2 linked regions of the Agarilytica rhodophyticola genome follow. The protein of the gene in region 2 interacts with the protein of the main gene of each other region in a pairwise test. Links are inferred from orthologs where the notes say so. Each region holds a gene or a part of one and is shown on either strand. Other genes may lie near its edges. The genes, in order: recJ and BVC89_RS22330.

What was found.
Region 1: the proteins of BVC89_RS22330 (region 2) and recJ interact in binary tests that used the Escherichia coli proteins (3 or more experiments, as listed by UniProt). The link is inferred for Agarilytica rhodophyticola from one-to-one orthologs.

The regions. Positions count from the first base shown.
Region 1 is NZ_CP020038.1:4,606,754-4,623,440, forward strand. What follows is about bases 11,614-14,523. They hold recJ (single-stranded-DNA-specific exonuclease RecJ), read right to left. Parts: upstream 13,982-14,523; coding sequence 12,245-13,981; downstream 11,614-12,244. Other genes in these bases: BVC89_RS19255 (c-type cytochrome), read left to right, coding at 11,784-12,098; thrC (threonine synthase), read right to left, coding at 14,128-14,523. Also shown: BVC89_RS19210 (efflux RND transporter periplasmic adaptor subunit), read right to left, coding at 1-895; BVC89_RS19215 (M4 family metallopeptidase), read right to left, coding at 1,709-3,517; BVC89_RS19220 (YdaS family helix-turn-helix protein), read right to left, coding at 4,651-5,202; BVC89_RS19225 (helix-turn-helix domain-containing protein), read left to right, coding at 5,249-5,674; BVC89_RS19230 (hypothetical protein), read right to left, coding at 5,877-6,728; BVC89_RS19235 (hypothetical protein), read left to right, coding at 6,922-7,494; BVC89_RS19240 (methyl-accepting chemotaxis protein), read right to left, coding at 7,569-8,726; BVC89_RS19245 (metallophosphoesterase), read right to left, coding at 9,059-9,832; BVC89_RS19250 (2-hydroxyacid dehydrogenase), read left to right, coding at 10,082-11,011; more of thrC, read right to left, coding at 14,524-15,525; BVC89_RS19270 (homoserine dehydrogenase), read right to left, coding at 15,566-16,687. UniProt on the Escherichia coli protein: Single-stranded-DNA-specific exonuclease.
Region 2 is NZ_CP020038.1:5,375,880-5,392,632, reverse strand. Bases 8,708-11,683 are described here. They hold BVC89_RS22330 (DNA topoisomerase III), read right to left. Parts: upstream 11,178-11,683; coding sequence 9,237-11,177; downstream 8,708-9,236. Other genes in these bases: BVC89_RS22325 (S8 family serine peptidase), read right to left, coding at 11,634-11,683; BVC89_RS22335 (ABC transporter ATP-binding protein), read right to left, coding at 8,708-9,120. Also shown: BVC89_RS22365 (hypothetical protein), read right to left, coding at 393-1,424; BVC89_RS22360 (hypothetical protein), read right to left, coding at 1,833-2,423; BVC89_RS22355 (sensor histidine kinase), read right to left, coding at 2,681-3,946; BVC89_RS22350 (response regulator transcription factor), read right to left, coding at 3,951-4,649; BVC89_RS22345 (type 1 glutamine amidotransferase domain-containing protein), read right to left, coding at 4,696-5,823; BVC89_RS22340 (ABC transporter permease), read right to left, coding at 5,945-8,428; more of BVC89_RS22335, read right to left, coding at 8,422-8,707; more of BVC89_RS22325, read right to left, coding at 11,684-12,944; BVC89_RS22320 (hypothetical protein), read right to left, coding at 12,981-13,445; BVC89_RS22315 (hypothetical protein), read right to left, coding at 13,611-14,033; BVC89_RS22310 (hypothetical protein), read right to left, coding at 14,063-14,734; BVC89_RS22305 (RNA polymerase sigma factor), read right to left, coding at 14,837-15,412; BVC89_RS22300 (CHAT domain-containing protein), read right to left, coding at 15,402-16,753.

The sequences.
Region 1 (16,687 bases), 760 kb from region 2 along the record:
TATCATTAACAACAAGCACATAATTACTGCTGCCTTCAGGAATTAAAGACTCTTCGGGAATCACCAAGGCAGCGCGCTCGTTCATGGACAGATCAATGCGCATCAGCATGCCAGGCTTTAGCATATCACTATCATTAGGCAAAATAGCGCGTACAGTAATGGCTCGGGTAATGGGGTCGATTTGGTTGTTAATTCCGGCGACTTCGCCGTGAAATTCTTGATCTCGGTAAGCACGAGTAGTGGCCACTACAGGCAGGCCTTTTTTCAATAAAGGAAGAAATACTGAAGGCACAGTGAAGTCTAACTTCATGCGAGAGCTATCGGTCAGGGTGGTAATAATATCTCCAGGGCGAACAAGTGCACCTAAACTCACATTACGCAAGCCAACCACACCATCAAATGGAGCGGTGACAATACGATCTTTTAATCTCGATTGTGTTGCAATAAGACGCGCCTGTGCGGCCTCGTATTCACGGGTTCGCTGGTCAAGTAAGGATTCTGATGCGGTACCACTGTTTACCAGTAACTGAATCCGATCCAGTTGGCGGCGCGCTTCAAATGCGGTTGTTTGCGCTTCAACCAGAAGTGCACTCTCTTCAGAGCTCGTCATTTCTACCAGTAATTCATTCGCTTTCACTTCCTGTCCATCTTCAAAGTGAATAGCAGTGATGGATTCGGTCACGTTGACAGTTAGCTCTACTGTTTCATTAGCACGCAAAGTACCTAGCGCCTCAGTACGGTCACGAAAGCTGCCTTCACGCACAGTTTCGACCATGACTTTTACAGACTGGGCGAACGAAAGTTGAGAAAGGGTTAAGAATATACCCATTGCCGCAATAGTTTTAGCACATCGCATATATTTACACCGTTTTTGCATACCAATAACTCTACTCATTATCTCCACTTTTATAGCTCACACAGGGTTGTGGTTATTTTTTATCTATGCTCATGTTTCACTTCCAGTTTATACATTTTTAAACGTCGCCAAGATCATCTCTGTCTGATGGCTTAGTTCATTAATCGTATATATGGTGGAAGGATGCCGCTCTTTGGTTTCCAAAACAACGATGAATAAGGCAGCATCCTAGTGATTTGAGCTTATTTGTTCATAGCTTTAGAGGACTAGCGTTGTATCAATGAGATTTATATTCAATCTCCTGCCTAATTATAAAAGTGTATGACAGGAAACCCAAGAATAAGTTTAGAGAATATTAATAAACGTAGTACAATTTTTTGCAGTCTATACGATGAGGTTATAACAGCATAATTATATAATCTATGTATATGCCGCAGCTAACTTAACATTAACGTCGTCTACATGGCGTATTTAGCTTTTACTAGATCCCACCTCTCACAGCTTTTTAGTACTAATAATTTCTTAGCATAAACTCAGCATGTTAATCAATTGAAGCCTAGCAATAGCTGGATTTCAGATTCGATCTTTTAGCTGTTGTCGTATTTTCTAACATAATAAATTTATCTTTATTCAACCGTTAACGAGATATAAGGTAGTGGTCAATTACTTTTTATAAGTAAATCCATGAGGCGAGCAATAAATGGGATGAAAAGTAGACGAGAGTAAAAATAATCAACAGAAAAGACAAATGAGAAACGCGGTAAAAAATAACAAAGATAAGCCCCGAAAAAATCGAGGCTTATCAGCGCAAAACACTATCGATATTACTCTAGTGAACTGACTATTAATGCCTTATTGATAGGACCAATTCAGTGTAACGCCGCTGAAGCTTCGATAGGCGCGAATACCAATGTGCCAAACGGCAGCACTTGGATTATCGAGACTGCAAGTCTCCGAATTACCATTTTCATATGGTCGACAGTTATAGGAACTTTGAGTTGGCTGTGAGCCTTCTCGTACATATAAATCTGCATCTCCCGATCCACCACTAATAGTTGCTGTAAAGTTAGAGGTACCAGCAGGAATTTCTACTTCGTAGCGCAGCCAATCCCCCCTATCACCAGATAAGTTAGTCTCTGTTCCACTATTGGGATTGGGGTTTGGCCCGCCACCTAAACACCCCAGGGTTGAAACACCAACGGTATCGAAGGCAGTGGTGACGTCATTTTGTTGATAACCTAAATCTCTAGTAGCTTTTAATACGCCACAAGCACCATCGGCAAAATCAGTACTGGCATTCCAATACATTTGATTAGCTAACACAAAAATATCGAAAGCTCTGCGGGTATCCCAACCAGAGGTGTTAGCAATAAGATAAAACGCTCGATTGAATACGCCAGAACTATAATGTACATCCATTCCTGCACGATAGTCTGATGCATGACCAATAGAACGCCCATCGCGCTCAGGATCATCCATAAAACGCAAAGCACCTGGCGCTTTAAAAATATCGGCGCCGACCATCCAATCGTTTGTTCCGCGCATAAAGAATTCTGCTGCCTCACCGGCTATATCTGAAAAAGCTTCATTAATCCCACCAGACTGATTGGCATAGATCAAGTTAGAATTTTGTTCAGTAAAACCGTGGCTCACTTCATGAGCGGAAACATCAAGGCTAACAAGAGGATGAAAAGTATTACCGCCATCACCAAAAGTCATTTGTACACCATCCCAAAACGCATTTTCAAAGTTGCGTCCATAGTGCACACGCATACGAAGTTTCTGCGTTAGTGGCGCAGTGTTGTACCAATCTTTGTACATATCAAATACTACTCCGCCAAAAAAGTGTGCATCATTTAATGGAGAGTAGGCACCGTTAGTTTCACGGTTAGTATTTTCTGGACAACTAAACTGAAAGATACTGCCGCCACTCTGTGCACCTGCCATATCGATAGTATCAACATTGGCATTACTCATGCGACAGTTATTGTCCACATCCATCGCTGGAAAATCTGTACCGTAAAAATAACGCCCTGTTTTCTCATTACCACCGGGGCCTGTCGCGTCACGATGCGCTAAACCATCCCAACGTTTAAGGATTTCTCCAGAGGTCGCATCAACAAAAACAAAAGGACGAGTAGGCTCACTGCCGTATTCAACCCAATTAACAAGATAAGTTAGATGTGCCTTGTTATTCTCATCGAGATAAATCCATAATTTGGATTTTTTATGCTCAGCAGAAGATGCAGGATCAATAGCAACGATACCTTTAGTTTGTCTAACTTTTAGTTCTTGACTCATGGCCAATGATATAGCTTCATCTTCACTCATTGCTGGCTTCGTTGAAGGCAAATCAATATCTATATTTGTTACCACCTGTCCCGATACTTGCGGTAGTAGCTGTCCAGGCATAGAAGAAGAAGTTACCTTTTCGCCCCACACAGGAATGCCGCCATGGAATTGCCTTAGGCTTGTCAATACTCGACCATTGTTAAGGGTGACAGTTTTAATATTTTTAAACTGCGCTCCTTGTTGGCTAACATTTAACTGACTCAAATTTGAAGAAAACATTTCTGGGCTCGCAGGCATTTTATCCGCTGCATTTGCCCCACATGCTACGGTTAAAGCAAGAGAAGCACTTATATATTTTTTTAGATTCATAGTTAATTCCATCGTATATTTTTCGTTTAGTTAAAAACCTAATCGATTTAAAATAAATTTATTAAGCACTGATCAATCACATGCTGGCATAAATAAAATATGAGCTTGTGTTGCTTTTTTTACACCCCCACCATTCGCGGTCGCGCCACAAGTAAGAAAACCAACGACAATAGGAAGAAAAACAAACATTTTTATTAAGTTAATTTAATATGTAATCAGCACTATAATTGAGAAAATTTGATCAGATATTTAAGTTAAAAACACAACTTTTTTAAGAGATAGCTGGCCAACTCAGTTTGCAAACTTGCTATACAACGCAGAGGTAAAAGCAGCCCTCAATGAAAGCAATGCCACTTACAAAATCATCACAATAGGCAACAAGGAAAACAAAGAGAAAGAAGTGAACCAATACAGGCAAAATAAAAAACCGAAAAGCTATTAAAATGCCAAACCACACAACATTTTAATGACATAAAAAATAACTGCACGACAAGCTAGAAAAAAAACCAAAAAGCATCAAAGCTTCTTGCAAGAACCTTAAAAATATAGAAAATAAAAAACGCGGTATATTATTTATAAAATGGTAAAAAATAAGGATTTTTTTTCAATTTAAAGTAAAAAATATAATGTTCCTCTAAAACAGCCTGTCAAACCATATTAAAATATGAACAAAAAAACAAAATATTTTAACTTCTTTTTACAAAAGCAATAAGATCAAGAAAGAAACGCAAAAAAATTAGGAGAAGTGAATATTATTTTTTTGCATTAAACCGCAGCCTTAAAAAGGTATAAGTTTAAACGCAAAAAACAAGGAAAAAGCATAATAAAAAAATGACAAGCCCCACACTCTATAAAAGCCCAAAAAAACGATATTCAAGCACTTTTACTTAATATTTATTTTCACTCGACATTTATTTTCACTCGACATTTATTTTCACTCGACATTAGCAAAATTCAGTCTTCAAAAAATCACCTACAATATTGAACATTAATAAAACTAAGAAATAAAAAAATAAAGTGGCGCGCCAAAATACATGGGGCGACCACATACTTATTTATCAGCGATGTAGTTACGTTGAAAATTGGTATATTTAAACTCACTGACTAATAATTACGTCCTTGTATTATTACTCCTACATATCCGTATCATCACCGAAAACGGTATTCCTATCTATCTCCTTTTCCGAACTCTTCCCAACACTCTCCTGTTCGATAGCCCCCCTCGTAGTATTTCCTTGTCTAACAGATTCCATATCAGCAGCGCTGCTAGTAGTTAGTTTGATTTTATTAAAAGAGCGAGCATCTATATCTAAATTACTATCATTGGAATCTTTAAAATCCGTATCCTTTTTCGAATCCTGTTGCACACTTTGTTTCATGTCTTCTTTCTGTTTCGAGTCTTCTTTCTGACTCAAATCGTCTTTAGTGCTTTTTTCGGAACTATCCTTAAGTAGTTTTTCTTTTTTTGAGCGATTGTAATCAAGCAACAAAGATTCGAGTGATACATACTCACCTTTTGGTGTTCGCTTGTCCTTCACCAAGTTAAATACAGTCATGGCTCGGCTTGGTGGTAAACAACCCTGCGCTACCCATTTGCACACAGCATTGTTACTTACACCAATAGCTCTCGCTAGCCGGCTTTGGCTGCCAAATATCGATAATACTTTTCTAATTTCCCCAGTCACAAAACAAATATAAGCCTAAGGGTTATCAAAGTCAACCTATGGCTTATTGTCGTTTACATCTAAGATCGATATTATTCAACCTATGGTTGATAATAAAAGCGCCAGAGGCGATCGAATTCGTGCTGTGATACTTGAATCGGGAAAATCTCAACGTGAAGTTGCGGATTTAGTGGGTGTCACGCCACAATCTATTACTAAATGGCTCAAAACTGGAAAAATCTACGTCGACAATTTGCAAGCCTTGGCTGATGCAACGAATACTGATGTGCGATATATAATCTCTGGTAACCCTAAGTTTAAAATTGCACAGCCTGAAGCGCCTTACTACACAAAACACGACGAGTTACATGCCCTGTTAGATACATTGGATGAGCAACAGGCCCAGCAGTTAATGCTTTGCATCCGCGCCATTTTGAATAACGAGGACAGTGACTTTGAAATCAATATCTCAGTTGGCAAGAAGAAAGTTTAGCACGCCAAAAGGTTAATTTACACGACAAACAACAAATTAACTACTCGATTAAAGCGTTCGAAGAACAACAGGAAGACGTCTACCCTCTACAAAATTCGACTAAATCGATCGTTTTTTTGTTAACACTCTCACACTATTCAATTTCATCCCCAGCATCACATTTGCCATATGCTCGGTACGTTAAAGGGCATATAAAGAAGAACTAACGAGGGTGCACTTCTACAATAAGGTGACAAGCATATTTTCCGGTATCAAATATTAGACAAGGCGCCTGCTCTGATAGCTCATAATTGAGCTTATCGCAGTAAACCACAGCACTTGCTAGACCGCCGGTTTCCTGCTCAGAAAAATGATGGTGAACATGATAAGTAAATGTATTGAGAAATTCTTTAACAGCATCAATCGCCAGTTCATCCCAATCAGGTAAAGGCATCTGCATAAAGGCGCGGCCCATATGTAAACCATGATCGCTAGGCAGATTCATTAGCATACGATAGTTAAACTTTCCGATAAAATCCTGATACCAAAAAGCGCCTTTGTGTTGCATATCCTTAGCATTGGCGATCACACTTGTTAAAGCTATAGAGCCCTTACATATACGTTGATAAATTTTGGGAAATGTATCAGCCACTAGGCGAATGGTATCAGGATCTAAACTTCCACTTATAATACGCTCAAAATGGCGTTGAGATATATTACGATGTTTCTGATGCTCATCTAAATATATTGCTAGACTTTCATTATCCAAAAAACCCAACTCAACTAATATCTCACCTATATAAGGGCGGCGCTTGCTTTGTTCTTCTAGCAGCTCGTCAACTTGTGTTCTAGTCAACAACGACTCTGCAATTGCGATATCACCGAAAAAATCATCTTGTTGTCGTTGTAAGCGGTTAATATATTCTGATTGCTCTACGTCGAGTAGTTCTAGATGTATCGCAAGCTCTCCTAATAATGGCGAAATTTCTCGTTGAATAGACAGTGCTTGAAGTAGCTGATCTTGAGTAATGATCATTTTTTCAAGTAAAAACTGTCCAAAAAACTGTGTTTTCATCGCTTAACCTGTGTCATAACCTTATCTTTAGGCTGGTATATAAAGTGTAGCAATAAATACACACTTGTAATGACTAAGTCTCACGTCATAACTTTGGCCATGTTAGGAATGTAAAATATCGGTTAAAAAAAATGTATATATTGAATGCCGGGCTTGTTTGCACTAATTTATGGATTTTAACCGGATAATAATTATGAAAAAGTTAATTGTTGTATTGTGTGCCGTTGTGTTTTACGGGTGTAGTCATCAAACAGCAAAAAATAATGATTTAGCATCTGAATCTGTAATAGTAGACAGTACTAGTGAATGCGTCGGTACGACGGAGCTGGCTGAAAAATATAAGGGCAAGTTAATAGCGGCTGAAGACTCGCAACTTCTCGCCTCGTCTTTGGGTAATCCGCAAGAGGGCAAATTATGTCAAGGGCAGGTTTATCTAAGTAAGGCTCCTATAATATTATATCGCGCCTGGAATAGTACTAACCCAGGAAGCCAATTTGGACGCTGGTGGGCATTTGAAAAACCAAACGGAAAAGTCGCCAAGTATCGTGCAGACTATGAAATTTGTTATCAATGGTCACCACTAGATAAAATGTCACGCTGTACATTACAAGCTGGTATTAAAGTGGTAATAGGCAATGGACAAAGCGCAAAATGTTCCCAGTATCTCACCTACCCTGTCTCAAAAGCTCAGCAAATCTATATTGAAAGTGCTAATGAAGCGATGGTTAATTGTGAAACCTATAATGACGAGTTTAACTGGCAATAGAATCGGGTGTTTATAAAAATTCGTTGGTGATTCCTATCAAGGATTAGGGTCTGCTAACTCTGAGTTAATAGATCCTAAAACAATATATCCTCGTCCGTTTGCAGTGAATTTAGATCATCGATATCCATCTGCTTCGTTTGTTCGCTCAGTTTTAACAAATTACCAGTGAGTTTCTCACTTTCTTTTTCCATTAATTGAATCTTATCTAAAATTTCACTCTCGGGCTGATTATTAAATTTTGCATTTATCGCATCTGAGGCTGCAGCATGGAGTGCGATAAGGTATTTTTCTAAGTCAGCCCAGGAACTCATATGTCCAAAAGCTTGTTGCGATAGCGACGAATAATACCATTTCCCCATACGTGAACCTGTGTGATCTCGAATCAAGCCAATAATTTTTTCTTCGAATTGCTCATGCCCTGTTAAGGCATATATGCGAGTTTTAAAGACAAAGTGACTCAAAATTGCCGCTTGTAATACTGATTGATTCGCTGCTCTGGCAATAATATTCTGCATATCTTTTGAAATTGCAGTAATCGTTGTAACACACTCCACAACATTTTCTGTGGTACCTGAGAGTTCGGTGGATTCTTTGCTAATTGCATGGATGCCAGATTGTACTTCTTCAGTGCCTTGCGTGATATTTCGTATAAGGTCAGCAATATCATCACTGGCTTCAGTGGACTTTTTTGCCAGCGTTCTCACTTCTTCGGCGACTACAGCAAACCCTCGCCCTTCTTCTCCTGCTCTCGCGGCCTCGATAGCCGCATTAAGTGCCAATAGATTTGTCTGATCCGCAATCCCTTTGATCAAGCTGGTAAAGTTAGTAATTTGTTCAACAGCAGAATTAAGGTCGAGCAGTATCGATTGTGTTTTTGACGCCTCAACGTCGATATGCGCTAGACGGCCAGAAATATTATTGAGAATAACCCCTATCTGATGAAATACAGAGCGGCTTTCAAAAACTTTGTTTTGTTCTGTCGCTAAAGTGTCGGCATTATCTACTAAAAATTCATGAGCGGCATTAATAGAACTTGTACTACTAAACAGCAAATCTAAGCGCTTATGGGTATCATGCTCAACTTGGACAATAGTATGGAGCTTTTCCTCATCCGTATTATGGGCATTTTCAAGTTCAGCAACTTTGGCGCGAAGTTCGGCATTTTCTGCTTCGAGCTCTGCAAGCCTCTCTGTTACATCAACAGATGCAGTGCCGAATAATCGTGATAGCATAATGATAGTCTTAGATGTGTCGTTTAAAATTGAATTTAGTGCTATTCATAAGTTGGTGCTTCACGTATAGACCTCTAATATTATGAATCACTTTAATAATAATAGACGATTTGAATCTAATCTGAAGAAAGGAAAAGAATATTGTGCTGCTCGATGCTTATTAAGCATCAAAACAATGGGGATACTAGTATACTTAAGACTCTGTTTTTATTAGTTTTTTTGATTTTCACAAAGCAATTGGCACCCAATAAATCTTGGCACTGCTATTTGCATTGTAAATTGCACTCTATGCTATTCAATTTCGCTATAGCCCCAATAGCAGCCATAAAACATCAAGATACACCACACTCTTCTAGAACATCCACCAACCTTTTACGTGATATTCTCATTTCATTTGGGTAAGCAAAGGCATTATTAAGGTAGTGTATACCCTCTATTTTAAGACTGCGATTGACATGGCTATGGCCATAAATATGGATATTCGCATTTAATGCTCTAATCTGCTCATCGATGCGTTGACTCCCAAGAACAGGATAAATAAATTGTTTATCTGGCGGGATAAAACTGGGCATCACATCGATTCGAGGTAAAAAGTGAGAAAACGAAATGGTTGTTTCATTACAAGGTGTGAGGCGCTCTTTATTCTTTTCTAGAAAAAACGCTGAAACATCCATATCCGATTTTAAATCATAAGGCCACTGACAGCGTCGAAAATCCATCCAAACTTTTTTAAGATAATCACTAGGTTGACCAAAGGAGTAATCGTACCACGAGAACAGTGGCACTATGGTATAACCGTTAATAGATCGCCTTTCATCAATAACCCCCATCGATTGAGCAATGGATCTAAGAGAATAAAACTTGTCGATAGATGAACACTTTTGTTTTTGACTTACCCAGATATCATGATTGCCAGGTACAAAAAATACGTAGCGAAACTTTTTTAGGCAGTGCTCAAAACAGCGCTCGACCAAGGAGAGGTTATCAGAAATATCGCCCGCTAGTATTAAAACATCCTCGACATAGTCACTATTTGATAGCTGAACAAGCCACTGCATATTTTCATCATAATCTAGGTGTATGTCGGAAACGGACAGTATTCTCATGTATTAGAACCAATTCATATTAAACTCTTACTATCACTATGCAATACCACGAATAATTTGACAACACATGTACCGCTAGATGGCTGTTTGTGAACATTTTTCACTCAAAAAGGGGGTTAATCAGAATATTAAATCGCTATTGTTCATTAACGTGTATACAAAACCAGCGGTATAATACTTTATAGGCCTGATAAAGAGGTGTTAACGATTTATTAGTGAAATAACTTAATATGGTTTTAGAAAAATATTATGACAATACTTATCGCTTGTACCAATAAAAACCCTCAGCCTTGGCTGCAAGCTTTGCACAAAGCCGATAGTCATTTAGATATTGATGTATGGCCAAGAGAAAAAAATCCCGAAGCTGTTGAATTTGCGTTGTGCTGGAAACATCCCACAGGAATTTTACAAAATTATCCAAACTTAAAATGTGTATGTTCAATGGGAGCAGGAGTCGATCATTTACTAGAAGATAGTTTGCTACCAAAACATTTACCAATTATTCGTTTGGTAGATCCACAGTTAGCTCAGTCGATGTTTGAATATTTATCTAGCGCAGTTATGTTACACACGTGTAATTTTGCAGTATATGAAAAACAACAACAAAATTCACACTGGCAACAGCATTCAACTAGACGCTTTAATGAAACAACTATTGGCGTTATGGGTCTCGGTAAACTAGGAGAATACTGCGCAAAAAAATTTACGGATTTAGGTTTTAATGTTGTCGGCTGGTCTCGTTCAGAAAAATCTTTAGCGAATATTACTGCATATCACGGCAACGATGAGCTACCATTATTTTTAAGGCAAAGTAATATCCTTATTTGTTTATTGCCATTAACAAAAAATACTAGTGGCATTTTAAATCGAGATCTTTTTAACACACTACCTAAAAATGCTTTTTTAATAAATGTTGCCAGAGGCCAGCACTTAATTGAAAACGATTTATTGGAAGCACTGCATAACGAGCAATTGAAAGGCGCCTGTCTTGATGTTTTTAATGAAGAGCCTTTAGTTAGCGATCATCCTTTTTGGCAGCATGAAAAAATACGCATTACGCCACATTGTTCGAGCATTACCGACCCAAATTCAGTTGCATTACAGATAATTGAGAACTATCGGCTTATGAAGATGCAGCAACCACTACTTAATCAAGTAGATTTAGCTCGAGGATATTAAAAGGAATAAGTTATCACTTTATCAAGACACTTAGCTGGTAACGGACAAGGTATTTAAGAATGAAATGCAATAGCGAATAATTTTCATTATTGATTCCAATTAAAAAATTTTATTGGAATCCAACAGTAGAGTCTTGTGACATTATCACAGATGAGTGACTACAGAAAAAGTACTACAGGTAAACTATTACACGTAAAGTAATGAACAATATTATAAAAACATCGACCTAAAGAGTATTTGTTAGCAAAGCACAGAAAGCTATTGGTGTTAGTATATGTAAGTAAGCTATTATGTATTTAAAATTATGAGCATTGGCTTAAAATTTATTATCTTTAATATTTCCAGGAAAAACGCACGTATAATGCATATAACCTATAAAATGGATAACCAGGAAATGTATAGTTTGATGGTCACATGTGGATCTCAGCTATCGATAAGGTACAATATATCGCCAAAGAGTCCGTCTTTTTATATACACGGGTAAAAGTTGCGAGCAAAGCGCCAAGAAGAAATGAATAAGCAATGCAAATGATGAATGTACTAATTACAGATACAAGCTACAACAAATAGAAGACACAAAACAAATACAATTAAGAGCAAGGCGATATAACAGGCAGACTCCAATAAGAAAACAATATTGACTTATAGACCGATTCCGGCACAACTGCGATAAACCGTCTCTTTTTTGACAAAAGCTAATGGGCATCAGCATTCACAATGTATTCATAAACAAATCATTAACATTAATAAAACCCTCCCTAGGAAATAGTATATGAACTTAAAAGTATTAGTTTCAGCAATAGTTATGACAGCCCTACCCTTTGCAGCTCACGCAGCCGGCGATGCCGCGGCAGGAAAGGCAAAATCCGTTGCGTGTGCATCATGTCACGGAGCTGACGGTAAAGCTCCAATCCCAACCTACCCAAACTTGGCAGGTCAGAATCCTAAATATATTGAATTGGCATTAAAAGCATACAAAACAGGCCAGCGCACAGGTGGCCAAGCGGCAATTATGACAGGCATGGCAGCGCCATTGAGTGATGCCGATATTGCCAACTTAGCAGCGTATTACGCTTCGCTAAAATAGTGTTATACGGTGTGAGGGCCATCCCCTCACGCCCCCTTTATATCTCTACATACCTCTACACATCGATATTCTCTAGCCCTGGCCATATTGATTTAAGCATTTGATCACAGTGCGTCACTCACAACGATCATAAAGCAAGCAACCCTTCACAACGCTTCGATATAGGAAACTAATAACTGTACCTTCACATTACCGCGAAATTCATTAACGTCTAGTTGATAAGCAATACGCACTGACTTTGCAGCATTATTCGGCCAGTCATTAAGGTCGATATTAAATGCAATGGCATCCAAAACATTGCTAGAATAAGGCTCTAATGACAGCACAAGTTTTAGATGCTTTTCCCCTACGATGCGCTGTTGCACGATATAGAAGACACCATCAAAAACAGGCTCGGGAAATACCTGTCCCCAGGGGCCTGCGTTCTTAATTGCCAAAGCTAAATCGAGAGTTAATAACTGGGCTGGCAGTAACCCATCACTCATCACTACGGGCTCACCAATTTCTTCATCTAGATGATGCCCCACCACAAGATTGAAAGCCTGTTTAAATTGCTCTAGCTTCTCAGCTTTTAGTGACATACCAGCGGCCATGGCATGGCCGCCGAACTTTTCCAGTAACCCCGGGTTTAGTGCCGCCACTTCATCGAGAACATCCCGTAAGTGAATTCCAGGTATTGATCGACCAGAGCCTTTAAGCTCTCCGTTATCGGCGTCCGCAAATATAATAGTGGGACGATGCAAACGATCTTTAATTCGCGAGGCAAGAATACCGATAACACCTTGATGCCAGTCGCTCTTATACAGACACACACCGTTTGCTTGCCGTCCTAGTTCATCATCAGAAAAGCTTTGTAATAAATTTACCGCTTCTTTTTGCATGGAAGCTTCAATACTTTTACGGTCGCGATTTAAATCATCAAGTTCTTTGGCAAGATTTAGGGCTTCATATTTATTATCTGTTAGTAGACAGCGAATACCCAAAGACATATCGTCGAGGCGACCGGCAGCATTGAGACGAGGCCCAACAGCAAAGCCAAGGTCAGAGGAAGATAAACGATGCATTTCTCGACCAGCGATATTAAATAACGCTGTAATCCCCGGTATGGCCTTATTCGCACGCATACGCTGTAAACCTGTCGCCACTAGAATCCTGTTGTTATAGTCTAAAGGCACAACGTCAGCAACAGTTCCTAACGCGACGATATCAAGAAATACTGCCATATTAGGTTCTGGGATATTCTTGTCAGCAAACCAGTTTTTATCTCGCAACGCGGAGCGCAAAGCTGACATCACATAGAAAATAACGCCAACACCAGCAAGGTTTTTACTGGAGAATTCACAACCATGCTGGTTAGGATTGACGATAGCATCAGCCGACGGGGTCTCCTGCCCAGGTAAGTGATGATCAGTTACCAGAACTTTTATCCCCTTAGCTTTCGCGGCGTTAACACCAGCAATACTAGAAATACCATTGTCTACTGTAACGATAAGATCAGGTTTCATTTCCTCGGCAACAGCGACGATTTCGGGTGTTAGACCATAGCCATAAATAAAGCGGTTAGGCACCAGAAAGTCAACGTAGACAGCACCGAAAGCCTGTAGGCAACGAACAGCTAAAGCCGTACTGGTGGCACCGTCAGCGTCAAAATCGCCAACAATCAATATACGCTGATTATTTTCCAGTGCATTAACAAGTAAAGCGATGGCCTCATCAAGCCCCTTCAGCAATTTGGGGCCTTGTAAATTTTTTAGCGAATAATTGTTATGTTCACCATATATTGCCCCACGAGAAGCAAAGATATTATGCAAAATAGCATCGGTAGAATGTATTTGCTCTGTATCATTAGCAGCGTTCGAGCGACGTTTTATTACTTTTTTCATAGCACACTAACAGCGTTAATTTGAGTTAATTTTTTAGAACAGGTATGCACAATGGGTAATGAGAAATAATCTTCACAGGCTTAAAATACAAAAAACGCTCCCAAAGGAGCGTTTAAGATACAATAAGCAATTTCAAAGCAGCTCTATTAAGCACTCATATTTGCGGCAATAAAATCGTGTACAACTTTAATATCATTTTCTAAAACATCAAATTTCTCTTCACGAGAAAATAAGTCACGCATATGATGAGGTAAAGCGGGTTCTTTAGCTTGGCCGGCCTTCTTTACAGCTTCCGGGAATTTAGCCGGGTGAGCTGTGGCCAAACATATCATCGGCGTTGTCATAGAACGACGTGTTTTTCTCGCGGCTTGTAAGCCTATCGCCGTATGCGGATCGAGTAAGTATTCAGTATTTTCAAATACATCTTGAATCACACTCAGAGTCTTTTCATCACCAACGCGACAGCTGCTAAACAACTGACGAGCCTTTGACAAAGCCTCTTCTTTTAATACCATCTCACCAGATTTAAAATCTTCCATCAGTTGTTTAATGGCAGCGCCATCACGATCATAGAGTTCAAACAACATACGCTCAAAATTACTCGACACCATTATGTCCATGCTCGGTGATAATGAGTGGATCAAAGGCTTCATGGAGTGATCATTGGCACTAATGCAGCGATGTAAAATATCGTTATCATTGGTAGCAATCACGAGCTGCTCAATGGGAAGGCCCATACGTTTTGCTAAATAGCCTGCGAAAATATCGCCAAAATTTCCGGTGGGCACCGAGAAAGACACAGCTCGATGAGGTGCACCGAGAGAAATACCGGCATAAAAATAATAGACGATTTGCGCCATGATGCGCGCCCAGTTAATCGAATTAACGGCCACCAGCTGTCGGCCATCGGGCAAAAAGGATTGGTCAGCGAAGCTGGATTTCACCATTTTCTGGCAATCATCAAAATTACCTTGTAAGGCAATATTGTGGACATTTTTCTCTATTACGCTGGTCATTTGCTTGCGCTGAACATCAGACACACGGCCGTGGGGGTGCAAGATAAAAATGTCTACATTCTCACACTGGCGGCAGCCTTCGATAGCAGCAGAACCAGTATCGCCGGATGTTGCTCCCATAATGACTACTTTTTGTTGGCGCTTATCCAGAATATAGTCGAGTAAGTTTCCTAAAAATTGTAAGGCGAAATCTTTAAACGCTAAGGTAGGCCCTTGAAACAACTCCAATATCCATTCGTTGTGCCCTGTTTGAACAAGTGGCGCGATACCGTCGTGGCGGAATGTACTGTAGGACTTTTCAATAATTGCCTTTAAATCAGCCTTGGGGATTTCACCATCGACAAAAGGCGCAATAATTTTGTAGGCCAACTCTTGGTAATTTAAATTACTCCAACTGGCGATTTCGCTCTGGCTAAATTCAGGGAATTTTTCTGGCAGATACAAACCGCCATCCTCAGCAAGACCTGTGAGTATGACATCTTCAAAATTTAAACTCGGCGACTCACCACGTGTACTAATATATTTCACGGCGTACTCTTTCTGTTAACGAGAATTATTGTTTCAAAATTTATTTCAAAAGTTCCACACGTATTCGGACAATTTTACCGGCGACAGAATCTAAATCTTCAATTTTCTCAATAGCACCGATAATATCACGTTCGAGAGCACGGTTAGTTAGCAGAATAACCGAAACCAGATCCTGCCCCTCACGTGGCTCTTTTTGTATTAGTGCTTCAATACTAATACCTGCCTGACTTATGATTTGAGCAATACTTGATAAAACCCCTGGCTTATCTTCTACGGAGATTCTCAAATAATAAGAAGTTTGAGTCTCTTCTATGGGCAAAACATCGAAGCTATTTAAACACTCACTTGAAAAACCTAAATGCGGCACATTGGATTCTACCGTTTCTTTGCACAAACGGCTAACACGCACAATATCAGCGATAACAGCAGAAGCAGTCGCCTCTGAACCGGCTCCAGCGCCATAGTATAGTGTTGGGCCAACAGCATCACCTTTAACCATGATGGCATTCATAACACCATCGACACTGGCAATAATTTGGTTTTTCGGAATAAGTGTAGGATGCACTCGAAGTTCAACAGCATTATTTTCGCGACGGCGAGTAATCCCTAGATGTTTAATGCTATAGCCTAATTCATCGGCATAGTTAACATCTATAGTAGAGATCTTGCTAATACCTTCGGTGAAAACTTTGTCGAACTGTAATGGGATACCAAAGGCGATAGAAGACAAAATAACAAGCTTATGTGCTGCATCAATTCCCTCTACATCGAAGGTTGGGTCTGCCTCAGCATAACCTAAAGCTTGGGCTTCTTTTAAGACATCTTCAAAATCTCGGCCTTTATCCCGCATTTCTGTGAGAATAAAGTTTCCAGTTCCATTAATAATACCTACCAGCCATTCAATGCTATTAGCCACCAACCCCTCACGAAGGGCGCTGATAATCGGGATACCACCAGCGACAGCGGCCTCATACGAGACTGTCACGCTATTTTGTTTAGCGATTTCAAACAACTCATTACCGAACTCAGCTATTAACGCTTTGTTAGCAGTCACCACATGCTTACCATTTTGTAGTGCCGTGGCCACTAAATCTTTGGCCACAGTAACACCGCCAATCAACTCAACCAAAATATCAACTTCAGGGTCATTAGCAACCGCAAA
Region 2 (16,753 bases):
CATGTTTAGATGAGTCTAATTGTATTTCTTTCGCAAATTTTTTTCATCGTGGGTTATCCTGTTTTTGATTTATTGGTAAATCAATAGGATTAAACTTTTGAAATGCTATGTTTTATAAGATTGTTGTGAAGTGATAAGACTGAATGTGTTAACTATGCTTTTAAGGTATAGATATGTTTTTGGTAGTGGGTAATTACTTTTTAGAAAAGTGTTTAAATCTGTTAGTTTAGTTTGCTATAAGTCTTATGATATCAGAATAGGGGAGTTTTCTAGATAAGGTTTTATAGAAAAAGCTTTGAGAGAGTAAGGTTTCAATCTTCTTATAATATTGAAACCTTACTTATGCTAGGTGGTATAAAAATTATATTAGGGCCTATTATACGGCCCCCGAACTATTCGCTTATTTTTAATTCAAACGCATTAATAATTTTATTCTTGTCGAGAAAATTATTTTCAAGAGGCTTATTGGGACTACCTTCGTATACTTTTATTTTATTTTCATCGCTGAAGTAGACAGATTCAAAGTTGGGAATGTAGTCAATATTTGGTGTGTTATCGATAAAGTTAACCGGTGGTCTAGCCATTATTAGTTCTGGATTGGGTTTATTGGCCAGTCCTTCTTGTAAGGCCGCTATTACATCTACAGAAAATGCCCCTATATTATTATTTTCGTTACTTTCTTGAACTCTTTGATTAACATCGGCATATAAAACAATATTATAGCTACCTGGCTCTAGGTTTAGACCGTTTACAGATAGTATTATTGAGTGGTTACTACCAAAGGGTCCTAATACGCCTACAGTACCAAAAAGCACCAAGGGATTGAATTCAGAATCTGCAAGATAAACACTAACCCCAGGAAGTATAGGAGATGGACAGATAGAGCGGACACTGTAAGTAATTGTAACACTTCCATCAGTGGGTATTACTGAAGGTGTGATTGTCCCACTATCAAAAAGAAAATCTGGCAATTTTAAGGTTCCAACGACGGTAGGAGAGTTACTTGCCCTGGCGTTGTCACCTTGCAATCGAGCTACTACATAAAGTGGTGTGGTTGAACAAGAGTTTTGTAAGGTCTCTAATAGAGTTCGAGCCTGTTCTTGAATCGCGAAACCTGAAAAGAATTCACTTTGGCGCCCTACTGGTGGCTGGCATGGGGACCCAGGTTGCCCTCCACACCTAAACGCAACCCTCCGCGTGGCAAGAGGTATTCCTGTATTAGGATTACTATCCCCTGATAAAAAGAAGCTGACACTCAATTCAGCGAGGGGAGAGGTGCCGAAAATATCATACTCAACACTGAAGCCTGATAGAGGCGTGGGTATTGTACTATTTTGAAAGGCTAGGTTGTTAAGTTGGGCTGCGGATGTAGAAGTAGTAATAAATACTAGTGAGAAAAATATACTTATGAATAGATTCTTCATATGATTAAACCTCGAATATTAAATTATTATTAATTACAGCTGCGAGAACTTAATCATTAAGAGTGTAAGATAAAATTATTTCAAAAAAAATTACTTTATATGTGTGAAATTTCTATTTGTGCCACGAAAATATTTTAAATGACTATTTTTGAAATCCATTTATGATTTTATCTTAAATAGCTTCTATGGCGGTGTTCTTGTCATACTAATGCGGCCTGTTACCAAAGCCAAAAGATAGTATTTTATTAGAAATAGGAGAAAGTAATTGAAGTGACAAAATTTGATTGATATCAAATAATATCGTTTACATGGCTTACATATTAATAGTGAATAAAAGCCTTTATTATAAAATAAATGGAGCGTATTATTAACATTTTAGATACGCCCCATAATTGCTAAGGTTTACTCTTAGTCACAGGTTAGAACTACAGTTTTGCCTGTGGCTTCTGGCAGACGATATCTACTTCTTTGGATATTATCTCCGCAATCATAAGTTACTCGATAATCCTTTGCGAAATAAGGTACGGGATCGCCTAGTTTATTGTGATCAATCACATAGTGACATGAGTGGAAACCGTCGCACTGTTGGCGGATATGACCGCTAACGTTACCTGTTCCTGCACCACCATTACCACCATAAGTTGCGGTAATGACGCGAATTCCACTAGTTTGGGATTGAGTATTATTACTTTCACATTTTAGGAAAGCTGTACGGCCAGACGCTTCTCTGAATACAAATTCCCGTAAGTTTGAATCGCCACAACGATATCTAACCTCAAAGTCTTTTGCGCATCCAGGAGCAGGATCACCTAGAATATGGTGGCTTACGTAATAGTTGCAATCACCAGATCGACCTTCACAAGAACTGCGAACTTGTTGTGTAACGTTACCGAATGGAACCGCTGGGCAGTTTGCTCCATAGGTAGCATCGGTAATGGATATCGTATTCGCAAATGCTCCTTGAGCGAAAAACATCAGACAACCTAACAATTTCTTCATGTGTCTATTTCCTATAATAAAATGTAGTTAATTATCTGTACGTAATGTACGAAAAGCACTTTAAAGAAAATGATAGAAATTTTGTCCCCCACTGTTGGGGGGATTTTTTTGGATATCAGTTTATACAAGTTTTTGGATTAATTGTTAAGCTGCTTGATAGTGAATTTGAGGCCAGTAATCGCTGTTGCAAGCACTACTATTTGGGTGGGTATATAATTTATTGAGTTTGAGTAATAATTTTTATAAGTCGTTGACGTCTAACCTAACGATATAGAAATACGTGTGCCTTCGTGATTTTCTATAGTAAGTTGCCATTCCTGATGCTCACATAGTCGCTTAACTATCGATAAACCAAAGCCTGTACCTTGGCTATTTTTCATAGATATATCAGTTAAATTATCCGAAATGTTTTCTTTGATGCCAGGCCCGGTATCTTTGATAATAAGTCTTTCGTCGATAAAATCAACACTGATTTCTCCAGCTTGAGTGTATTTAAAAGCGTTACTCAGCAAATTGTCTAATAGAACCTTTAACATTTCAGGTTGAATATAAACGTTGGTGTGACAGCTATCGCTGATAATTATATTAATGTTTTTATCTTTTAGCAGTAGTCTGTTATCCAATATAGACTTTTCGATGATAGGCATTATTTTCACATTTTTTTTATCTGCACGAGTGTGTTCTTCTCGGGCCAACATTAAAAGAGTATTTACCGTCTTTTCCATTTGCTCGGCAGCGTCAAAAATTCTCTGTTCGATACGCTTTTTAGTATCTACATTGGCTTGCTTGTTTTGTTGTAACTCAATTGCATTTTTGATAATAGCTAGGGGTGTGCGAAGCTCATGACTAACATCGCGAGTAAAGCACTTTTCACGTTCAAGGGCTTGTATCATACGCTGAAAAGATTGCTCCAGAGTGTGAGCCAGAATGCCTATTTCATTATTAGGAAACTGATTAGCGAATATGGCAGGTACTTGCTTAGGAGCAACACCGCCCGCCAAGTCTGCAAGCTGTCTAAGTGGTTTTGCGGTTTTTCTACCAATTAACCAGGCTATAAAGCAAGCAATAAATGTCACTATTATTGCACTTACACACAGAAATGTGATCACTCCGCCGCGAATTGGCCTCACCATGAGATCATTACTCACTTCCGCGAGCAAATAAACGTCTTTATAATCAGAAAATGTAAATAAGTGATAATGCCTACCTTCATCACCATAAAATTCAGTGCGCTTTGGTTCTGTTAGGAAATCCTCGCGCATATCATCAGGTAGCGTGGTTTTGGAAAAATGCAGTTGCATATTGGGTTGTCTTACTGCCGGCCACTGATTTCTTTGCTGGTAATAAGTTTGCAAATATTTAGCTTCTTGTCCGATATCTTTTTCAATGAAGCTATCTTCAAGGGTGTACATTAAAACAAACGATATAAGACTGTATATTAGAGATAACCCTAACGTAAACAGACAGAACTGCAAGACAATACGGCGGCTTAAACTATGATATTTAGTAGATTTTTTGGTCATAAATTTAACTTTCTTCTTTAAGCGCTAAAGTAAAACCAACACCATGTACCGTTTTTAATAGTGGAAAATCAAAGGGTTTATCTAATACAGTACGCAATTGGTAAATGTGTGAACGCAGAGCATCAGATTCGGTCGGCTCGTCATGCCACAGTTTATGACTGAGCTCTGAGCGGCTTACTATTTGAGGATAAGCCTCTGCTAATATTCTTAAGATTTTAAAACCCATGGCACTGAGCTCAAGCTGTTGTCCCTCGCGCATGGCAACTCGTTTTTTCTTATCTAATTTTAGGCCGCCAATTTCTAAGATACTTTTACTATCAATTAGATGACGTCTGGAGAGGGCTAAACAGCGTACTTCGAGTTCTTGTAGGGAAAAAGGCTTGGTTAAGTAGTCATCTGTGCCTGTTTGAAAGCCGGATACCTTGTCATCGATACTATCTCTTGCAGTTAGCATTAAGATGGGAATATGACGATCTGCATTTTCTCTGATGTGTCTGCAGACTTCTAATCCATCCATATTAGGTAAATTCAGATCAAGAATAATCAGGTCATAGTAATGTTGAAGTGCCAGATCTAATCCCTGTTTACCTTGAGTAGCAAAATCAACCACATGGTTTTTTTGCTCCATAAATTCGGCAATGTTTTTGGCGATATCCAAATGATCTTCAATTAGTAACATCTGCAGTGCATTAGATCTTGGCATAGCTACTTTTCTCTCTATTACTTTTTCCTATTATTGCTTCTTGAGATTATAAAACCAAACTTTTTAACATATCCAAAGCTGGTTGAAAGCCTGGTTTGTTAGCTAACAATTGGTTAAGTGTTGCAATGGCCGCTTGCTTATCACCAAGTTTATGCTGAGTTTTGGCAATTTGCATATCTAATGTGGGATTATTAATCGTTTCTTTTGCTAGACTCATCAAAGTTAACGCATGCCTGAGATTTTGTTCGTTATTAGTGGTTTTTAGGTAATAAAAACCATACATACCGGCCATTGCAATGTGATATTTTTCTTGGTTTGAGGACATAATCTGTGCTGCCTGTGTATCCCCTTGCAATATTTTGGCAACCATAGCTAGGGTTTGGTCGTCTTTATATTGCGGCATTGTTTGTACTTTAAAACCTAGAGATTTCACTAGTTCGACAGCTACCGCCACAGTGGATGAGGGGTTTTGCCCAGTAATCAAACGTTTATCGACTGCAACATGGCTTAACATAATATCATTGGCTTGAAATTTACCACCACGTTCAACAAGTTTGTCCTCAAGCATGAAGTTAAATTCTTTTATCCATTTTTTACCGAATAGCTTTTCCTCTTTATTAGTAAAACCATTCACCGCTTTATTGGCGATTAAATAGCTTCCATCAGCTAGTTGCACATCCACAAGCGCAGCAGGACCGTGACATACTGCTGCAACAGTGCCTTTTTGTTGATAGACATCGGCAATAACTTGCTGCAGTGCTCCGTCTTTTGGTAGATCAAACATAGCACCTTTTCCTCCAACGATAAATATACCGTCATAGAGACTTGCATCTATCTGCTTAGTGGTAATACTGTTATTGAGTTTTCTCATTATCGTCTTATCAGCTAACACTTTTGCATTGTAGGGTTTACTTGGATCATATTTATCTGCCTCCACTGACCCTCCTTTGGGGCTAGCCACATCTACCGTTATACCATGCTGTTTAAAGATTAAATAAGCTTTGGAAAATTCATCAAACTCATAACCAGGAGCTGTTTCACCTTTATTTTCACCGTGGCTGCTCACTACCATCAGTATTTTAGAGCTGGCTGATTTGGCTGTCACTTGTGTAGATGTAAACAGTAGAATAAGAATCGAAAAAAGTTGTATAAATAAAGACTTATGCTGATTCATAGTTGTTCTCTTGTAAATTGGCGACTACTTATGTAGTCGCTATTAAGTTGATAGTTACTGAGCTAATAGCTTGACAATCTAGGTGTGAAATAGATGTGAAATACACTATTAAAATTGTCGGTTATGATTCAGTCATTAATTCCCGGATAGAACTAGATAAGCTGTGTTTACTGGCATGTATTCCAAGGGATGTGACAGTGACTAGAATGATTGCTAATGTGGCCAGCAACCATAAGAAACTGGGTTGATAGTTTAGCGAAAACTGTGACTGATAAATCAGAAGTCCAGCGATATAAGTACCAACAATTGCGCCAAAAGCTGCAATTGTGGCTGTGATTATCCATTCAATTATATTGAGCTTGAAACAGGCTTTTTTATCAAAACCAAAGCTCATAATAATACTATTTTTTTGTTTTTCTTTTGTGCCAAGAGACTGGATAGAAGCGAGCATTACTATCAAAGCCAAAGCGATGATCAACAGTGAAAAGCCGGAGATAGCCTTGGTTATCATTGCTAAGATATTGTCAAACCTAGCTGTCATTTCCTTAAGTGAGATCATGCGTAAAGACGGATGTTTTTGCCATAGTGCAGTTAATAGTGAGAACTGCTCGGTGCTTAGCTCTAAGCTCGCTATATTGTACTGAGGTGCCCGCATATTTGCTAATGCTGTTGTTGGTATTTGTACCCAAAAAGTAATCGATCCGGCGCCAGGCTTATAGGCGTGAGTGGCAACTATACTAAAACGAATACTTTGCTCGCCAATATAAAAAGTCAGTTGATCACCTAATTTTAATCTTAGGTCAGTCATCACCTCCTGTTCTATAGAAATTTGTTGCCAGTTTTTATCCGTAGCTGTCCACCATCGCCCCTCTAGAAGTTTGTTGTTGGCAGGCAAACTATCCGTCCAGTGTAGGCGAATAGAACTTTTAAACGTTGATAGGCTATCACTAGGTTTATCACTAAAGTCATCTAGATGTTGATCGTTCACATGAGTTAACTTAGCATAAACATAGGGTTTGTTTTGACGAATTGGAATGTTGTGGCTTTTTGTCCAAGATAAGATATCATGCATTTGTTGTTGGTTTGCTTGAGATACCAACAAATTTCCATCGTGTTGCCGCGAATAATTTTGCATCGTTTCACCCAGGTCTTTTAGTAGCATAAGAGTAAATAACAATAAAAATGCACATAGACCAAGCCCTAGAATTTGCGTACTTTTGCTAACTAAGCGCTGTTTCATCATAAACAAGGTAAAAGGTAAAAGACCGGAAAAGTTTTGGGTAAACTTTTCACCTAAGGTTAAGATTAACCAGCTAATAATTAAGATAAGTAGTACACTAGTTATTGTGCAGGTCATTACCATAGAGGTGAGCAACGCGTTATCTGAGTAAACAAATGCCACGGCCATGAGTACCGACAATGCACTCGCTGTTCCAAACCAGTAACTAAGAGAATACTTATTGTTGTAAGCCAGCAGCCTAACTGAAGACTGTTTCAAGCTAATCCAAACTGGTGCTTGAAAAATAATAAAGATCATAGCAATAGCTGACCCCGATTGGAGTGCTAACCCCATATGCCACTGCCATGATAAGCCTACAAATGTGTCGCTTAGCCAATGAATAATTAGCCAATGGCAGGTGGCGGAAACAAGCACTACTATGGGTAGTAATAACACCAGCCGTAAAATCCATTTGAAGGCAGAAACTTGCCAGATCGTTGATCTTTTTGCCCCTAAACTTATACAAATAGATGAAAAATACTGCTCTTTATGTATCTGCACATGAGAGAGTTGCTCAACGGCAACGGCAGCCATAAAAAATAAAATAATGGAGGCTAAACCGATAAAATTTTCGCTACGTTGCCAAAATAATGCTAACGGGTGTGCTCCTTGTTTATGATAAGTTTGGGCGGCAGGTAAGCTCTGTTTTTGCCAAGTTACAATTTTTTTAATCTGCGTCGAATCAGCCCCTATTAGATAGCGATGTTCAATTAAATCATTTGGAAAGCCTAGCCTTCTTAAATCTTGTTTGTTGATCATAGCACGCATGTCTACACTGTGACCTTCCATTAAACGATCAGGTTCGTGTAATAGAATACGCGCAACTGTGAAATACTCATTTGCTAATTTAATATTGGTTCCTACTTGCAGAGACAAACTGGTAAGTAAGCGCGAATCCAACCAAATTTCTCCAGGTTTCGGTCCCGCCGAACTTGGTTGTGGGGTATCACCTAAAGCAGATGCTATTTTTAATTTCCCTTGCAGTGGGTAGTTGTTGTCGACGGCTTTGAGCTTAGCTCTTTGCCATTTGTCAGCATGGGTGAGTGTGGTGTTGATGTTTTGGGTTGATATCAATTTTTGAGATATGTTATTGAGCTCAGCATGCTGTTTTTTGGTAAGCGCATGTTTGTGAATTAATACTACGTCTGCACCTAAGAGATTTTCTAAGTTGTTACTTAGAAAATTCTGGATACTTTGGCTAGTTTGGCTCAACGTAATGACGAATACCATCAAGATGGCTTGAGTCCAACGCAAAACCTGATGATGAGTATAGTGTTTTTCTTGGTGATAAAACTGCCATGCCAGTTGTAGGTTTCTAGTTAACATGCACACACCCCAAGTGGTTCTTGTATAGTGTGATCACAGCGACCATTTTTCAAATAAAACTGGTGTTGTGCACGTGCCGCTAGAGTATTACTGTGCGTGACAAGTATCAGTCCAGCCCCTTTTTCTTGGCAACACGAAAGTAAAATATCCGCAATATCATCAGCACTTTTTGCGTCTAGATTACCTGTAGGTTCATCGGCAAAAATAAACTTAGGGTCAAAGATCAATGCCCTGGCGATGGCCACTCTTTGTTGCTCTCCACCACTTAACTGTTGTGGTTTGTGGCTAAGCCGCTCGCCCAAACCCACTCGTCTCAACCATCCCTCGGCTTTAGTTTCTGCCCCTTTATATCCACGTAATTTGAGTGGCAGGGCGACATTATGTATGGCGGATAGTTCAGGAAGAAGGTGGAACTGCTGGAATATAAACCCTATATCTTCTCGTAGCTCTTGGAAAGTGCTGATCTGGTTGTTCTTAATATATTGGCTATGCCCATGACTAGCCTGCTCTAAACCAGCCATGAGCATTAATAATGTGGATTTTCCTGAACCAGAAGGGCCTGTGATAGCGTAGGACTGACCTTGGATGACGGATAGGCTTAAATTATCGAACAACTGAACCTTAGTGTTATTAGTGCTAAACCAATGACTGATATTACTTAAATCTATTCGAGTGGACTGTAATTGCGACATAACGGATACTCATTAAATATTAGGTATCGTCAGGCTATCCAGTGGCTTGTGAAATAGATGTGAAAAAGTAGAAGGTAAAAATAGAAGTGACGAAGTAATACAGTAGATAAAGAGATTTATTTAGAAATACGTCGCCTTGACTTGTTTGCTGATGACTTTCTCTTAAATTTAACGGGTGAGCCTTTTCCTGCTAATCCATCAAAACGTACATGGCCGACTTCACCAATCAGCCCGCTAAGAGTTTTTATCATTGGTGTCATAAAATTCTCATAACGCAGCTCTCGTTGGCTGATACCTTCAAGCTGAGATTCCCACTGAGCTGTCATATCCGGCGCGGCGACACATTCAGGGAGGGTCTGAATAAGCTGCCTACCAATGTCGGTTGATCGGATCTCTTTTCCGTGACGTGTTAGAAAGCTACGCTTAAATAACAACTCAATGATCCCTGCTCTTGTAGCTTCCGTACCTATACCGTCGGTGTCGCGGAGGATCTTACGAATCTCTGGGTCGGTCACATAACGGGATATACCGGTCATTGCAGATAATAATGACGCATCATTGAAGCGTTTTGGTGGTGTTGTGTTTTTATCAAGTATGCATGCATCAGTGCAGGTGACCGAATCTCCAATTTTTAATGTTGGCATTTTATCTTTCGAAAAATCGTTGTCTTCTTTTTCACTTTCCTTGTTTTTGGGGTTTTTAAGTAAAGCAATTTTCCAGCCTTCAGCGATCACTTCTTTCCGTTTGGCGATAAAAAGACCGCCCTCGATAATTGAATTCACCTGTATTTGTCGATAGTCAAAGCTAGGTAAAAATTGCATAAGGTATTGTCTTGATACGAGGTTGTATAGCTTCGATTCTGTTGCAGATAAAGCCGTAGAAGATTTTTTTTTGGTTGGAATAATAGCGTGATGGGCGTCTACCTTTTTATCATTCCAGGCCTTTGACTTCTTGTGTGTATCGGTAGCACCGGCAATATTAGTTAAATTATTATCAACAGAAGATATGGCCGAAATAACTTGGCTCGCTTCATTAAAATGATCTGCAGGAAGGTAGCGATTATCAGACCTTGGGTAAGTAATTAATTTGTGTTTCTCATAAAGACTTTGACAGGTATCCAGCACCTGTTTTGCACTAAGACCAAATAATTTTGCCGCATCTATTTGCAACGCTGAAAGGTTGTAGGGTAGGGGCGGCGCTTGTTTTTTTGGCTTATTAGAAAAACTATCAATACGACCCGTTTTATTTTTTACCCGAGATGCAACATTTTCAACAAGCTTACGAGATAAGACTCGATTCTCTTCATCCATATAGGGTTGACAGGCTTCGCTGGGTTTCCATTTTGCTTTGAATGCAAAGCCTTGTTCCGTCTTTAGGTTCACTTCTAATTCGTAAAAGGGTTTAGATATGAAATTTTCGATCTCTAAATCACGTTTAACCACTAAGCCCAAAAGAGGAGTTTGAACACGGCCTATAGATAGTACTCCTTTAAACCCAGATTTTTGCCCTTGCACTGTACATAGGCGAGTCATGTTTATTCCATATAACCAGTCTGCTCGCGCTCGTGCTAAAGCTGATGTCGCTAGCGGAATAAAGTCAGTATTACTTCGAAGGTTTGCCAAAGACTTTTTAACCGATGAAGGATTTAAATCGCTAATGAGGCAGCGCTGTGTGGAAGCGATTTTTGCTTTAGAGACACCACAAAAGTTAATGACCTCATCGATCAAAAGTTGACCTTCACGATCGGGGTCTCCCACATTTACCAATACTTTCGCCTGTTTTATGAGCTTTTTTAAGACACTAAATTGCTTTTTTGTTTTGGGCTTAACTTCAAGTTTCCACTGAGATGGTACAATAGGCAAGTGAGCGATATCCCACTTTTTATACAACGGATCGTAGGCTTCGGGCTGGGCTTGTTCTAATAAGTGCCCTATACACCAACTGACGATATCACCGTTACCCAGTTTAATAAAGCCTTCGCCTTTTTGATGTGGCTTGGGCAAGACATCCGCCACAGCACGTGCAAGGCTGGGCTTCTCGGCAATATAGAGAATCATAAATAAACGTTAGCTATGTTATTAATCCTGTTATTATATACAGTATAGCAAAGGTGGCAATTGGAATTGTCTATACCCACTCTGGGTTTGTTGCTGTACAACTGTCGGTGGGTAGGTGCCTTTGGCGTTATTTGAATATAATCGTTGGCTCTCTCGATTGCTCTTTCAATCAAGTGTGTGACAATGTGTGCTCGGAGATAGAGTTTAGTAACTTTGTGTTTGTAGTGATTGCTTACTATGGCCTTCGGCACTAGGCTAGAACAACTTAAGTAAGTGCAAACATAGATAGATGTGTTATCAGAGTATTTATGTTTCTTTGTATTAGGCTGCTAGAAGTACTCGACGGTAAAGCTATCGGCCACTTTTTTCGGGCCGAATGATTTTAAAGGTGTATCAATAATATTATGAGAAAAAGGCCGAGCAGTTAACTCGGCAATTTTTAACAAATTGATCGTTTTAATAACCAAACACCGCTTTTTGGCAGTTTAAAAGACCTGCGCCATACTTTACTGTTGCTCCTAAAGGCGTGGCTGTATTCTTTAGGTGCTGGCGGATTTGCCGAGGTGTCCAGGTGGGGTGCATTTGCTTTACTAGAGCGGCCGCGGCGGCAACCATGGGGCAGGCGGCGCTGGTGTATGATATAGGTTCTTTACGGCTATGAGGTGCGGTAGAGCATATGTTTAAGCCAGGCGCACTTATTTCCACTGCTTGACTTTCTTGTAGGCTCGATGGGCCCCAAGATGCTGCTTCTAATTTCCTGTTGTGGTAATCAACAGCAGTGACAGCCATAACTGAAGGACAGCGAGCCGGCTCGCCGACACCATCTTCGCCATCATTGCCCGCAGCTGCAACGATGATACATCCTTCATCCTCCAGTTTCTTCGCTGCTGCTTGGTAAGCTGCACTGTATTGAGCATTTTTGTGGCAAGGCTTTTCAGTGAGGCTCATGGAAATTACATCTATTTTTTTTTCTAAGCACCATAGCATACCTGCTATAATCCGTGATTTTATTCCTTGTTTTTCGCTATCGAGTACTTTAACCGCGTAGAGCTCTACTTCCGGTGCAATCCCATAAGTATGTATGCCATTATGTAGTGCCGCGATAATACCTGCGCACTGTGTTCCATGTTTATCATCATCGTGCCATGGCAGAGAATGTGCCAATGTGTTGTTATGATAGGAAACAAAGTTTACTCCTTCTTGCACAGATAAATCATTGTGTAAGCCATCTATACCTGTATCCAACACCGCTAACTTAACATTTCTTCCTTTTGTTCTCCGCCAGGCTTTAGTTGCTTTTATCCTATCTAAATGCTCAAACTTATACTTCTTTTTTTTCTTTTTGGACAATGAGTGGTTATGAGTATCTTTGGATCGAAAATCTAGCAATTTATTTACAGTTACGTCACTACCAATATCTCGTAGGGCCTGGATATAGCCGTCGTCGTACAGATCTGATTTAAACTTACCTATACTAGAAACTTCTTCCCCTGCATCTTGCAAAAAGCATTCAGAATCAGCTTCAATGCTAATACCTTGTTCTTTTTCTAATTTTTCCCGCTGTTGATCGCTCAACTGTGTAACATATGCATTGATATCTTTAAACTCTAGAATATCATTGTCTTTAACCAAAGATTCGGGATCTCGTATATCCTCTTTTGCATAAATTTCTATCGCATCTTTGGTCGGTTTACCACCAGGGTTAATTATTTTCTTTTGTTTATTTGTAATCGGGTGTTCAAAAGTAATAATAAAAGCATCTTTCATCTCTTTTCCCTCTTGTTTTATTTATAGTAATAATTATTAAAATTCATAGCCTCCACCCGTACCACACGACTGGTCAGATCCTTTTCTCTGAATATCTTTAAATACAAAGAAAACCCCATATTTATTATTATTAGAAATATCTTTATACTGATAAAAAATGTCTACTTCCCATTTAAGAGGTTCGCCCAGGCCATCTTGAAGATAGGCATTAAAATGAATATGTTTCATATAATTTCCTACTTCGACTGGAGGTCGGTATGTGTCGGGGTAAATATTTAGTTGGCAGGGGAGGGAATCAAATGGTTTTATGATATTTATAGTAGGTGGTTTCCTCCCAGATTCATCAAGAAAAATACATTCCATAGTATCATTTTGGATGCACCATGGTAGTTGTTGGTAGTGCACATAAAAATTACTATATTTAACTTCCCATTTAAATGTTCTCGTACTATCAGTAAATTCGCCTGAACCAGTGCGAGTATTATTCTCGTGATTTTCCATTACTATCTCCAATATTTTTGAGTTAAGTTGTCAGAGCTACCTTTAATGTAAGAAAGAGTAATTCTGATAACTTAGTAGTGTTTAGCGAACAAAACTTATCTCAGGAGGAAAAAAATATTATGGAAGTTTTAAATGAACTGTTAGATATTCAATAAATAAGAAAAATTATTCATATCCACCACCGCTTCCGCTGCTGTGATTTAGTGTGCAGTGCTTGTCATTCTTAGGGACAACCGCTTTAAAAGAAAAGATAATGTGGAGTTTTGTTGGGTGAACCTCATCCTTTGGATGCTTGCTTTGCTTTATAACTTCTACACACCACATGTCGCACTTGCCTATCATTGCCTCGAATGTGATTAACTCAAAATGTTCGCTAATATGAGTAATACACGGAGTACTCATATAATCCCATACTAGTGGTTCTCTATTGGAAGTGGGTCTTGAGATTGTCAATTTATAATTACCATCATTATTGATGAATAATTTTAAAATATCATTTTTTTGAAACCATCTAGATAGCGGGCAACCGGCTATTATCTCAAAATTTGAGTCTTCTATAATGCAAGTAAATAATTCTTGATTTTCCATTTGCTTGGTCTCATTATATATTATAAGTTCTAACCGTGCTTAATTTTAAAGCTTGCTTGATCTATAATGTGATTATCCTCTGTTCTCTTAAGAATATAGCGGTAATTACCTCCCTTAAAAAAACTCTTCTCTACATTCACATAAATAACCAAAGCTGAATTTGGTGTTAGCTGTTTTCCTTGCCATAAAAGAGTATTACTCTGATTATAAATACTAAGCGTGTATGTCTGTGGTGATCCTAAAGTAGAAGGGGCTTGAAATCCCAAAACTAGGTTTTCAGTTGATGAGTCTAGGAGAATGTTTTCTGTGGATGAGCCGTTCCCATTTCTTGTTACATTAGTACCAAGCACGTATACAGCAGTACCGACACTCGGTTGTGTATCGGTTTGTATAGTCATTAGTGGTATTAATATAATGGTTGCGGCAATTGCACCCCAGGCGGTTTGAGGAACGGTTATATACTTAAGGAAGCTAAAAGATTGTGATTGTTTTGTATTTTTTTCTTGTATTTCGCTTTCTTGTATTTGCTGTAAACCCTCGAGCAAGCTATCAGCCAATTCAACTTGTTCTAATAATTCTGGGTTTTCCATACACTCTACTTGAAAATTGAAAACATCTTCTTCGCACATTTTTCCTCGTACATAGTCATCAACTCGTGGGTCGACGGTGACGGTAGATGAAGTATTAATATCTACTTGCATAGATGCCTCCGGAGTAATTCTTACTGCCGTTAGTAATAAGTGTTATTGTCTTTATCATTATCTCACTATGTGTGAGGTTTCTTTCCATTAATAAAGATGCTTTCATGGAAAATCCTCATATTGTTCTTCTATAAACTTCTTTAAGCGTTGTTTTGCCCTAAATAACACTCGGTTAAAATGTAAGTCTGACAATTCTAAAGCAAGACATATCTCACCCTTATCCTGCTCTTGTAAATAGTAACGTGTGAGTATCTCCCGGTCTCGATCGGTAGCTAACTCTTGTAGTACACGCCTTACTAATTTACCTTTGCGTTCTCGCTCATAGTTGTTGCTAGGGCCTGTGTCTTCATCGTCAGTCTGTTCAATCTCGTTATTATTCTTGCTACTCTCATTTCGACGAAAGTGCATAATCATTTGATTATTGCCTGTCTGCAAGATAAATGCAGCGAGCTTATCTGGTTGACGAACTGAACCATCGCGAACCTTTTCGATCACTATCCGCCACGTTTCTTGGCATATATCATCCGCTATTGCAGTATCACCATTGGCCTTGCGCCTTAATGCATACATCAGTCCTCGCTGATAGCGCTGTATCATATGTTTTTCAGCAAGCATATCTCCCTGCTGAATACGGCTAACCAAATCACTCGCTACTGCTGGTTCAGGATTAGAACTCACGCCAATGTTCTCCGTTGCCAAGAAATAAAAAACCTGCCCAATAATACGGGTGGCTCCATTTTGATATTTTACTTAGGTTTAAACGCGCCTGTTGTAATGCTTTAGCTGGTGTATATTTATTGATAAATAATTGTCGGTAGAAATCTTCCATTAAAAAAGCTGTGGCCTCATCTTCCACTGGCCAAATAGAGGCAATAACTCGTTTTCCTCCGGCTTTGAAAAACGCACGAGACAAGCCAAGAGGGCCTTCTCCCGAGAGCGTCTTTCCTGATGCAGTGTCGCAACCACTTAATACTACTAGCTCGGCATTAATATGCCATTGGGAAATATCCTGAACTGTTAGATCTTTACCTGTTAGTGTATGCTCTTGTTGAGGGTTTGGTGCTAAAGAGATAGCCGATAATGAAGGATAGTCCCAGTTAACCAAGGCGTGAGTTGCAAAATGTAATATTTCATATTGCTCTAAAGCAGTATCATATATTGCTCGTTTATTTGCCTTATTGCCAACTAAGGCATCAATATCGCCATATTTTTGCCAAAATTTGGCTATCGTGTTTACCTCTTTTTGCACATATGGTAGTGGTCGAAGTTCAGCGTTACGAGTTATTGAGTGCCCGTTTTCAAACAAGGGTTCCACTTTAATTTGGTGTGGGTTAGCAACTAATAATAGTGTACCTGTTTTATAGTCAACAGGAGTTTCCCTTTGCAACTGTTGTTGCGTTGCGATGGAGACGCCATAGGTAATAGTGTTATTGACTAGCAATGGTATCTGGGTTTTGGGGTTATATAGCGCGGAAAAAGGGACTTTATGTAATGGGCCGTCAGGGATAATTAATAGCTCATTGTAATTCTTAAGGTCTTCTGCGATATCTCCTAGGATAATTTGGCTCAAGTTTTGGCGTTGTTGGTGTTGTTGTTGCCAAACTTTATTGCTTAGTTTTGTTGTGGGTAAAATCGCTAATTCTTCTAGTAATGATTTAATATGATGATTCAGTTCAGATTCAGGAGGTAATCTGACTTCTTTTAATTGCTCCTTGCTCATTAACCATAGTATGGACTGTTGTTCCGTAGTGAAAAAGTAGATAATAGCTTTTTGCAGCGGTAAATTTTCTCTGTAATCTTTTAAGTCTGCGGTATCAATTGCTGTTAATACAGAGTTTTCTGATGATGATTTTTTTTCCAGAAATTCTCTAAAGCTTTCCTCTATTAATCGCTCTTCCTCCTCATTAAATGTATAAATATTTTGCGATATGTTTGGTGTGGTAGCTTTCTGAGTTCTTTTTGGGAAATTACCGTTATCCCTGTTGAGTAAATTACTTTCTAATAAATTCTCATATAATG